One region of the Pantoea sp. SGAir0430 genome, then DNA from elsewhere that is predicted to be linked to it. Evidence: predicted binding sites of a transcription regulator. Region 1 holds the regulator's gene; each other region holds the start of a gene.

Evidence for each region. Region 1 encodes CRP, which controls carbon source genes, mostly activating them, when cyclic AMP is high. Its sites were predicted from a motif close to ATGTGANNNNNNTCACAT; they were not measured.
Region 2: the regulator CRP is predicted to act here: its motif matches at 1,499-1,516, upstream of yrbN (protein YrbN).
Region 3: the regulator CRP is predicted to act here: its motif matches at 1,755-1,772, upstream of azuC (stress response protein AzuC).

What each region holds. Positions count from the first base shown of each region.
Region 1 covers NZ_CP039427.1:3,292,868-3,296,146, forward strand. Annotated here, with positions in the region: gene E7738_RS15455 (YccS/YhfK family putative transporter) at 1-1,341, opposite strand, end outside; gene crp (cAMP-activated global transcriptional regulator CRP) at 1,400-2,032, opposite strand; gene E7738_RS15465 (OsmC family protein) at 2,337-2,741, shown strand; gene E7738_RS15470 (phosphoribulokinase) at 2,812-3,279, opposite strand, start outside.
Region 2 covers NZ_CP039427.1:2,388,697-2,391,975, forward strand. Annotated here, with positions in the region: gene E7738_RS11465 (DEAD/DEAH family ATP-dependent RNA helicase) at 1-1,419, opposite strand, end outside; gene yrbN (protein YrbN) at 1,436-1,492, opposite strand; gene nlpI (lipoprotein NlpI) at 1,598-2,482, opposite strand; gene pnp (polyribonucleotide nucleotidyltransferase) at 2,675-3,279, opposite strand, start outside.
Region 3 covers NZ_CP039427.1:3,127,660-3,130,938, reverse strand. Annotated here, with positions in the region: gene treB (PTS trehalose transporter subunit IIBC) at 1-306, opposite strand, end outside; gene E7738_RS14805 (fumarylacetoacetate hydrolase family protein) at 577-1,413, opposite strand; gene azuC (stress response protein AzuC) at 1,604-1,681, opposite strand; gene mntP (manganese efflux pump MntP) at 1,801-2,373, opposite strand; gene E7738_RS14790 (DUF1158 domain-containing protein) at 2,657-2,902, shown strand.

The sequences.
Region 1 (3,279 bases):
GAGCGTGATGACCAGCATGGTCAGCAGGGCAATCGACTCCGGAACAGCAAAGCGCAGCGACGCTGCGGCGATCAGCAAGCCGGCGAAGGTGCCGAGCGCCCGGTGCTGAATGCGCACGCGCGTGGCGCTGTAGCCGTTCTGGCTGACAAACATGATGGTCATCAGAATCCAGTAGGGCTTGGGAATATTGAAGAACAGCGCCAGCGCGCTGCCGAACATCAGCATCACCGCGAAGCGCGCCGCCGTCCGCAGCGCGGCAGATTTCAGCGACAGGTAGCTGCGCAGCGCCGGCAACAGCGGCAGGCGACGCTGGCGATCGGCCATCAGGTCGCGGGTGTATAGCGGCTTCTGCGTGCGCAGCACGCGCGCGATGCGGCTGAAATGGTAGAGGCAGAAATTACCGACCGGATTATCCGGGTGCTGCCGGGCAATTTTCTCCAGCGCGCCGAGCGGCTTCTCCATGTGGAAGCGTTCCGGCAGCTGGTGATAGAGAATGGCATCGGCCAGCACGCGCAGCCGTGCCGAAATGATTTTCGCGTTCCAGCGGATCACCGCCTCGGCGTGGCTCTGCTCCACCAGCTTTTGCACCTCTTCCGGCTGATGCAGGCTGACCGAGATATGCTCCTGCAGATCGAGCGCAACCTGAAAGGCGCGCGTCAGGCGTTTGTGGCTGTTATCACGGCTGGCGGACAGCATATGCATCTGCTGATAACAGGTGGTGATCAGATCGACCGCTTTCTGCTGACGCGCCAGTAGCGGCGGCAGCGCTTTTTCCGGATCGGTCAGCTGCGTCAGCAGGGTGTATTTGGCGTCGCAGTAATCGGCCAGCTCGCGGTACAGCAGGCTGAGGGTCTCGCGCATCGGCTGCTCTTTCCACAGCCAGAACCAGAACCAGTTAAACAGCCCGTACCACAGCGTCCCGCCGATATACAGCAGCGGCGGGACCCACATCGGCATACGGCCGACGAGGCTTAAGGTAAAGATGGCGGCGATCAGCGTGCCGGGCAGCAAACGACCATGCAGCGGGCTGATTTCACCGGTCACGCCCACCAGCAGCGGTAACACCAGCAGAATCAGCGGCAGCGGCACAGCGTAAGCTGTGAGGTACTGAATCAGAAAACTGCCGCTGGCGAACAGTGCGCCGCCGACAATCAGCCGTTTGAAGAACCGCTTGTGTGGCGTATCCAGACCGGCGATGTTGCAGCAGGCCGGCACCAGGGAGAACAGCAGCCCTTTTTGCAGATCGCCAAACAGCCAGCCGAGCGCCACAGGCAGGCACAGCACCAGCGTTTGCCGCAGCGCATAGTTAACTTCCGGATGATAGATGATTCGACGCCACATCAGCTCATCGTAAACAGAAACGGCGCGATGTTGCCATCACGCCGTGGGTGAGAAGAAATCAGCGGGTGCCGTAAACGACGATGGTTTTGCCGTGTGCGGAGATCAGGTTCTGATCTTCCAGCATTTTCAGGATACGACCCACGGTTTCGCGTGAGCAGCCCACGATCTGACCAATCTCCTGACGGGTGATTTTAATCTGCATACCGTCCGGGTGGGTCATGGCATCAGGCTGTTTCGCCAGGTTGAGCAGCGTTTGCGCGATACGGCCGGTCACATCGAGGAAGGCAAGGTTGCCGACTTTTTCAGATGTAACCTGCAGGCGACGCGCCATCTGCGCCGACAGGCGCATTAAAATATCCGGATTGACCTGAATCAGCTGACGGAATTTTTTGTAGGAAATTTCAGCCACTTCGCAGGCGGTTTTCGCACGTACCCAGGCGCTACGCTCCTGGCCCTCTTCAAACAGGCCGAGCTCACCGATGAAATCCCCCTGATTGAGGTAGGAGAGAATCATCTCTTTGCCTTCTTCATCTTTAATCAGTACCGCGACGGAACCTTTCACGATGTAGTACAGCGTTTCCGCTTTCTCACCCTGATGGATGAGGGTGCTTTTGGATGGATATTTGTGAATATGGCAATGGGACAGGAACCATTCGAGTGTAGGGTCTGTTTGCGGTTTGCCGAGAACCATTCGCTATTATCCTCTGTTGTAATCGTGCCCAAAATACAGGGGGCAGTTTTCCCTGTCAGGCGGTGAAATCGTCCAGCGTTTCCCGTGAGGGACAGTTATTCGGGGGTGGATTCGTAAGCGATGCTTTTGATTCGTCCCGCTTTCGTCTTTCGTGACGAAAATATTTTCAGCACTGTTTGTAGCATAGCTTTTGCAACCTGTCTCCTGTTGTCTCGCTTCAGCAGGTGGGGGATGCGTCTGCATTGCTGTTTGTCAGGTGAAAGCGTACTCTGGCGGCAAAACCGCCGCTTCAGGAGAAAGAATAATGCAGGCACGAGTGAAATGGGTGGAAGGGCTGACCTTTCTCGGAGAATCCTCATCCGGTCATCAGGTATTAATGGACGGCAATTCCGGTGATAAAGCGCCCAGCCCGATGGAGATGGTATTGATGGCTGCGGGCGGCTGCAGCGCGATTGACGTGGTGTCGATTCTGCAAAAGGGGCGCAACGATGTCGCCGATTGTGAAGTCAAACTGACCTCGGAACGCCGCGAAGAAGCGCCACGCATTTTTACGCATATCAATCTGCATTTTATTGTCAGCGGCAAAGCGCTGAGCGATAAAGCGGTAGCGCGCGCGGTGGATCTGTCCGCGGAGAAGTACTGCTCGGTGGCGATCATGCTGGGCAAGGGCGTCGAGATAACGCACAGCTACGAAGTGGTGGAGCTATAATCCAGCCGGGAGCGCGGCCCTGCGCTCCCGATCTCAGCTCCTCCCGGCGAAACTGGCGCGTTAGCCTGCGCTATTCAATGCGTTTTCCTTCAATCAACCGCTGCACCAGCGGCGTCATGATCAACTCCATCGCCAGTCCCATCTTGCCGCCCGGCACCACCAGCGTATTCATGTGGGAAATAAACGAGCCCTGGATCATCGCCAGTAAATAAGGAAAAGCGATGCCCTCCAGGCCGCGAAAATGGATCACCACAAAGCTCTCATCCAGCGACGGGATTTCACGCGCGGCAAACGGGTTCGAGGTATCCACGGTCGGCACGCGCTGGAAGTTGAGGTGCGTGCGGGAAAACTGCGGCGTGATGTAGTTGATGTAGTCTTCCATCGAACGCACCACCGAATCCATCACCGCTTCGCGCGAATGGCCGCGCTCGCTGGTGTCGCGCACCAGTTTCTGAATCCACTCCAGATTAACAATCGGTACCACGCCAACCAGCAGATCGACATGTTCCGCCACGTTATGCTGCTGCGTCACCACGCC
Region 2 (3,279 bases), 900 kb from region 1:
TGGACGATCGCCACCTTCGCGGCTATCACGGCTGTCACGACGTGGACGGTCGCCGCCACGCTCATCGCGATCGCGGAATTCACGACGCTGTGGACGTGGTGCATCCGGTGGCAGAATCAGTGGACGTTCGCCCTGCGCCATTTTCAGCAGTGCAGCGGCCAGCGTTTCCATATCCAGCTCTTCTTCTGGCTGCATTTTAGCCAGCAGCGCACGGTACTGATCCAGATCGCTGCTTTCCAGCTGCTGCTGAACTTTGGCAGCGAACTGCGCCAGACGACGCTGACTCAGCAGCTCGGCGTTAGGCAGCTCAACTTCCGGAATAGTCAGCTTCATGGTGCGTTCGATGTTGCGCAGCAGACGACGCTCGCGGTTCTCAACGAACAGCAGCGCACGGCCAGCACGACCCGCACGACCGGTACGGCCGATACGGTGTACATACGATTCGGCATCCATCGGGATGTCGTAGTTAACCACCAGGCTAATACGCTCAACGTCCAGACCACGGGCCGCAACGTCAGTCGCGATCAGGATATCCAGACGACCGTCTTTCAGGCGCTCCAGCGTCTGCTCACGCAGCGCCTGGTTCATGTCACCGTTCAGCGCGGCGCTGTTGTAGCCGTTACGCTCCAGCGTTTCTGCGACTTCCAGCGTGGCATTTTTGGTGCGCACGAAGATGATGGCAGCATCAAAGTCTTCCGCTTCGAGGAAACGCACCAGCGCGTCAGACTTACGACCGTAAGCGGTCCAGTAAGACTGAGAAATGTCCGGGCGTGTAGTGATGCTGGACTGGATGCGCACTTCCTGCGGATCCTTCATGAAACGCTTAGTGATACGGCGAATCGCTTCCGGCATGGTTGCAGAGAACAGTGCGGTCTGATGACCTTCCGGGATCTGCGCCATGATGGTTTCAACGTCTTCGATGAAGCCCATACGCAGCATTTCATCGGCTTCGTCCAGTACCAGACCACGCAGGCTGGACAGGTCCAGGGTACCGCGTTTCAGGTGATCCAGCAGACGGCCCGGGGTACCAACCACGATCTGTGGACCCTGGCGCAGTGCGCGCAGCTGCACGTCATAACGCTGGCCACCGTACAGGGCCACGACGTTAATACCGCGCATGTGTTTAGAGAATTCTGTCATCGCTTCAGCCACCTGAACCGCCAGTTCGCGGGTCGGCGCCAGCACCAGGATTTGCGGTGCGCGGACAGAGGGATCAACGTTGTTCAGCAGCGGCAGCGAGAACGCTGCTGTTTTACCACTACCGGTCTGCGCCATACCCAGCACATCACGGCCCGCCAGCAGGTGAGGAATACACTCAGCCTGGATTGGCGATGGCTTAACGTAGCCCATACCGTTCAGTGATTCGAGGATGTCGGCGTTCAGGCCCAGATCAGCAAAAGTGGTTTGAATATCAGTCATGTAGTACACGTGCCTCTTAGATTGCGGCGGCCAGTCTACATAACTCGTCGTGAAAACTTTCAGTCATTTTCATCAAAAAGTGTGAACCGGCTCAAATTAGAAGTTTTGACGAACAGAAAAGCCCTCACCTGTTCAGGCGATGACTTTACGGGTAAATCAGGCAATAAAAGTTCGTCAGCTATTGCTGGTCAGATTCTGATAAATCGTCTTGTGTCTGGCCGAGTTGCGCCAGTTCCAACAATGCGTATCGGTGTTCAACAAAGTTATTGACGTTGTTGGCCACCGCCAGTTTGAACAACGCTTTCGCGTCGTCCTTCTCCCCCAGACTTAGGTAGTACTTACCTAAATAGAAGTTGGTTTCACTGAGATGTTCAGCGAGCGAGGTGTTATCCGTTGCGTCCGCCTTGAGACGTTCCATCAATGTTTTTTCACTGATGTCGCCCAGGTAGAACTCGACAATATTCCATCCCCATTGGTCCTTAGCCGCCTTGTCGTAACGCTGTTGTAGCGTCACTTTTGCCTTGTCGGCATCCATCTCGCGTTCAACGAGGTAGAGCCACAGGCTGCGGAACGGATCGTTAGGATCGTCTTGATAAAACGCCAGCAGATCATCTTGCGCTAACTTGTATCGACCGCCGTAATAGAGGGCGATACCACGGTTTAAATGCGCATAGTTGTAAGTTGGATCAAGCTCAAGTACAGAATCAAACGCTTCATAGGCAGCATCAAAATTGCCTGCCTGCGTTAAGTAAATGCCGAGATAGTTAAACACTTCCGGCATATCCGGTCTGATAGACAGCGCTTGCGAGAAATCGTTCCGCGCTAGTGCCCTCAGACCCAAACTATCATACAACACTCCGCGCTCATATAACAGCTGTGCGCGTTCATCATCGGTCAGGGCCCGACTGGCAAGAATTTGTTCCATTCGCGCCAGAATAACCTCTTGCTGCAGTGTGGGCTGCAAAGGTACTGCCAGAACTTCGTTCTTACGCCAATTGGAGTTGCTGCATCCTGCCAGCGTGATAGCTGTCGCAACAAAACACCAGCGCAAAAAAGGCTTCATTTCCCACTCCCGAATACAAACATTGGGATAACCATCCTGTCATCCGCCTGCTATGCACAAGGGTTCCCGCCCTCGCGATGATACCCGTCCTGCTTCAGCTGCACTGACACGCTGACCAGCGCGCCACGCATTCCGGGTATACAAACACCGCTCCCCGCCAGCAGGCAGGGAGCGGCTGATCAGGAAAAACGCTTACTCGGCGTCAGGCGTCGTCACCGCAGCGGTTTCTTCTGCTGGCTTCTGCTCTGTCGCTTCTTTGATGCTGAGACGAACGCGGCCCTGACGATCCACTTCCATCACTTTAACTGGCACTTCCTGACCCATCTGCAGGTAATCGGTCACTTTCTCTACGCGCTTGTCGGCGATCTGAGAAATGTGTACCAGACCTTCTTTACCGCCGCCGATTGCCACGAAGGCACCGAAATCAACGATACGGGTCACTTTACCGGCGTAGATACGGCCCACTTCGATCTCAGCGGTGATCTCTTCGATGCGACGAATCGCTTCTTTGGCTTTCAGGCCGTCGGTCGCTGCGATCTTCACGGTGCCATCATCTTCGATTTCGATGGTGGTGCCGGTCTCTTCGGTCAGCGCACGGATAACTGAACCGCCTTTACCGATGACGTCTTTGATCTTGTCTGAGTTGATCTTGATGGTGTAGATGCGCGGCGCGAACTCGGAGATCTCCTGACGCGGCGTGCTGATCGCCTGTTCCATCACGCTCAGAATGTGCAGACGCGCACCCTTGGCCTGGTTCAGTGCCACCTGCATGATTTCGCGGGTGATACCTTCAATTT
Region 3 (3,279 bases), 170 kb from region 1:
CCATTTCATCTGGCTGCGCGCCGCAGATTTAATCTGCTCTTTAGAGGTCTCACTAATATTTAGTGCTTCTACTAACGCTTTATAATAAGTGTCAACTTCGGTTCCAATAATTACCTGAAACTGTCCGGCAGAGTTAAAGCATCCTTTAACGCCGGGCGTGGCGCGGATGGCCTCTGGATCGGCCTTGTCGACATCCTGCAGCACAAAGCGCAGGCGGGTAATACAGTGCGAAAGTGACAGAATATTTTCCCGACCGCCCACGCGGTCAATGAGATCGTTAATGATCTCGCGACTGATGGTTTTCATTATCATCCCTTATTTCCATGCCGGAATCGGCAGTGGACGATAATACGCCGCTGCTTTTAATTTTAACTATAGCAAAGCGAGGGAATTAGTTGGCGATCACAAAAATATTTACGTAATACATTGCAGGAAAATTAACTTAACAATAATTATTTAACCTGATAACTAAATCTGCGCCATATAAATATAAATTCGGGACATTTCGTATTGTTGAATATTTATTTAAACGGTAGCGCGGTGGCTGTGCAACGTTTGCCACCGCGCAGCAATGCGTCAGACGATGCGGTGGCGCAGACGACCAATCTTCTCAATTTCCACTTCGATCTCATCGCCAGGGAACATAAACAGCGGTGGCGTACGCTTTTTCCCCACGCCGCCCGGTGAGCCGGTGATGATGACATCGCCCGGTGACAGCGGACTAAACGCCGAGATGTATTCAATGATCTTCGCCACCGGATGCACCATGCTGGCCGTGGTATCGTTCTGCACTTCACGCTGATTCAGCCAGGTTTTGATCGCCAGCTGCTGCGGGTCCGGGATGTCGTCGGCGGTGGTCATCCACGGGCCAAAGCCGCCGGTTTGCTGCCAGTTTTTGCCTGCGGTAAACCAGGTGAACTGCATGTCGCGCACCGTGGCATCCATAAAGCAGCTGTAGCCCGCCACATGCTGTAGCGCATCGGCGGCTTTTACCTGATAAGCCGCTTTGCCGATGATCACCGCCAGCTCGCCTTCGTAATCAAATTCAGCCGTGGTCGCCGGTTTAAGCAGGGCCTGCTCGTGCCCAGCCAGCGAATCGGCAAAGCGCACGAATAGCGTCGGCGCGTCGAGCGTGGCGGCAAACTCCTGGCGCTTGTCGGCATAGTTCATACCAACGCAGAAGACTTTGCCTGGGTTTTCCACCACCGGCAGGAAGCGAATCGCGCTGAAGGCATAGTCCACCGGCTCGCTCAGGTATCCCTGCAGGTCACTCAGGCCACCGCGCTGCAGCAGAGTTTTCAAATCCGGACAGCTGTCGCCCAGCCGCGCACCGAGATCGATCACGCCGTCGGGTTGCACGATGCCATAACTTTTTCTTGCCTGGTCAATAAGAGAAAAACTGCACAGCTGCATGATGGCCTCAATGTTATAGAGAATTTGCGCGCAGGTTATCAAAAGCCAGACGGAAAAGCGGTATGACCTGAGGGTAAAGTAATTAATGTTTGTGAGTTTTGGTGACAGAGATGCGCAGAGGGGGTCGGCGCCGGGTGATAACCACAGGTCGATCCCTGACCGCGATTATCGAGGGTTTCTGGCGGAGCGCTTAGTTTAAGGCGCCCGGCGGTACGTGTTTGAAGGTCTCAACATAAGAGCGAAACACGGAGCGGAAAAAACGTTTCATGGTGCACCTGATACAAAAATTGTTGAAGAATTACGCGAAAATTATAACGCCCGCGCATTTTTCACGCAATTATTTTTGAACCAGATCACAAAAACGCGCCCACCTCAGGGTGCCAGACGTTAACGGAACAGCCCTAAGTGCTCAATCAGGATGGTGCAGCCAATACTGATCAGTACCACGCCGCCCAGCACTTCCGCCCATTTGCCCATTACCGGACCGATAAAGCGGCCGACCAGCACACCGGTGGTCGCCATGATAGTGGTAGCCGCACCGATGGTGAGCGCGGTGAGCACAATGTTAACCTGCAGGAACGCGAGGCCAACCCCCACCGCCAGCGCATCGAGGCTGGTCGCTACCGCCGTCAGCGCCAGTACCATAAAGCCGTGGCGCTGCGGCGCTTCACACGGCTCGTCGGCCGTCTGACGGAAACCTTCCATGATCATGCGGCCACCAAGAATGCCCAGCAGACCAAATGCCACCCAGTGATCCCACGCCATAATGTAGTGGCTGGCGGCCAGCCCGATGGCCCAGCCCACCAGCGGCGTCAGCATTTCAATGACGCCAAAAATCAGCCCTGTGCGTAATGCTTCTTTGAAGCCCGGACGATACAGCGACGCGCCTTTGCCCAGTGCTGCAGCGAAAGCGTCCATCGACATACCAAAGGCCAGAATCAGGGTTGCGATAAATGTCATGGTTTTCAGTCAATGCGGTGAAATAAGACGATTAAGCCTGCACTTTGTCCGCATATCGGGTTCAGTAATGAAAAAGTGCGCGCAGTCTAGCACGCTAACCCGCCAAAAAAAAGACAACAAAATCATGGGTTTAAGTATAGCAAAGGCTATAACTCTTAACTGCCGCTATTTCTGCAGCTAAGTGGATGGAATAGAAGAAATTTCTTAGCGCGCTGCTGCGGGGATTGCACCGCGCCGCGGTTTTATGCGCTAATGCCCGCGCTAACTGATTTGGAATGATGCGATGAAAAACCCATTTGAAACGCTGATCATCCCGGGCGGCATTCTGCTGCTGGGCTTTCTTTCGGCGCTACTGCTGCCCGCCCCTTCGTTTGGCGTGGCGCTGGCAAAACAGCTGCAGCAGGCTCTGCATCTGCAGGATGTGAATCAGCTGTACACCATAGTGTTCTGCGTCTGGTTTTTGCTGCTGGGTACCGTTGAGTTTTTCATTATCCGCTTCGTCTGGCGCCGCTGGTTCCAGCTGCGCTGAATGGTGCACGTGATGCATTTTTCTTCTGACGGGCGCCTGACACGGTGCCCAAATTAAAAGTCACACAAATGTAACATTATTTTTACACGATCTGGCGAAACATCAGGCAACATAAAATCCGCATAAAAAATCAATTTCGCTAAAACCTATCGTTTTCAATGCGTTAATTTGTGATCCAGCTCACCGTGTGAAATCAACCCTCTCCATTTCCCTCACACTGTCGCAACAACTACGTTACTATAACTGCCTGATTAGGGGATAAAAATCCCTTATGACAGCGCCGTCGGGCTGATTAATTCTTATGCTGAATCATTTCTGCATTTAAAAAATAAACAAACGTTTAATTCCGATACGAGAATGTTATATTCGAATGCATA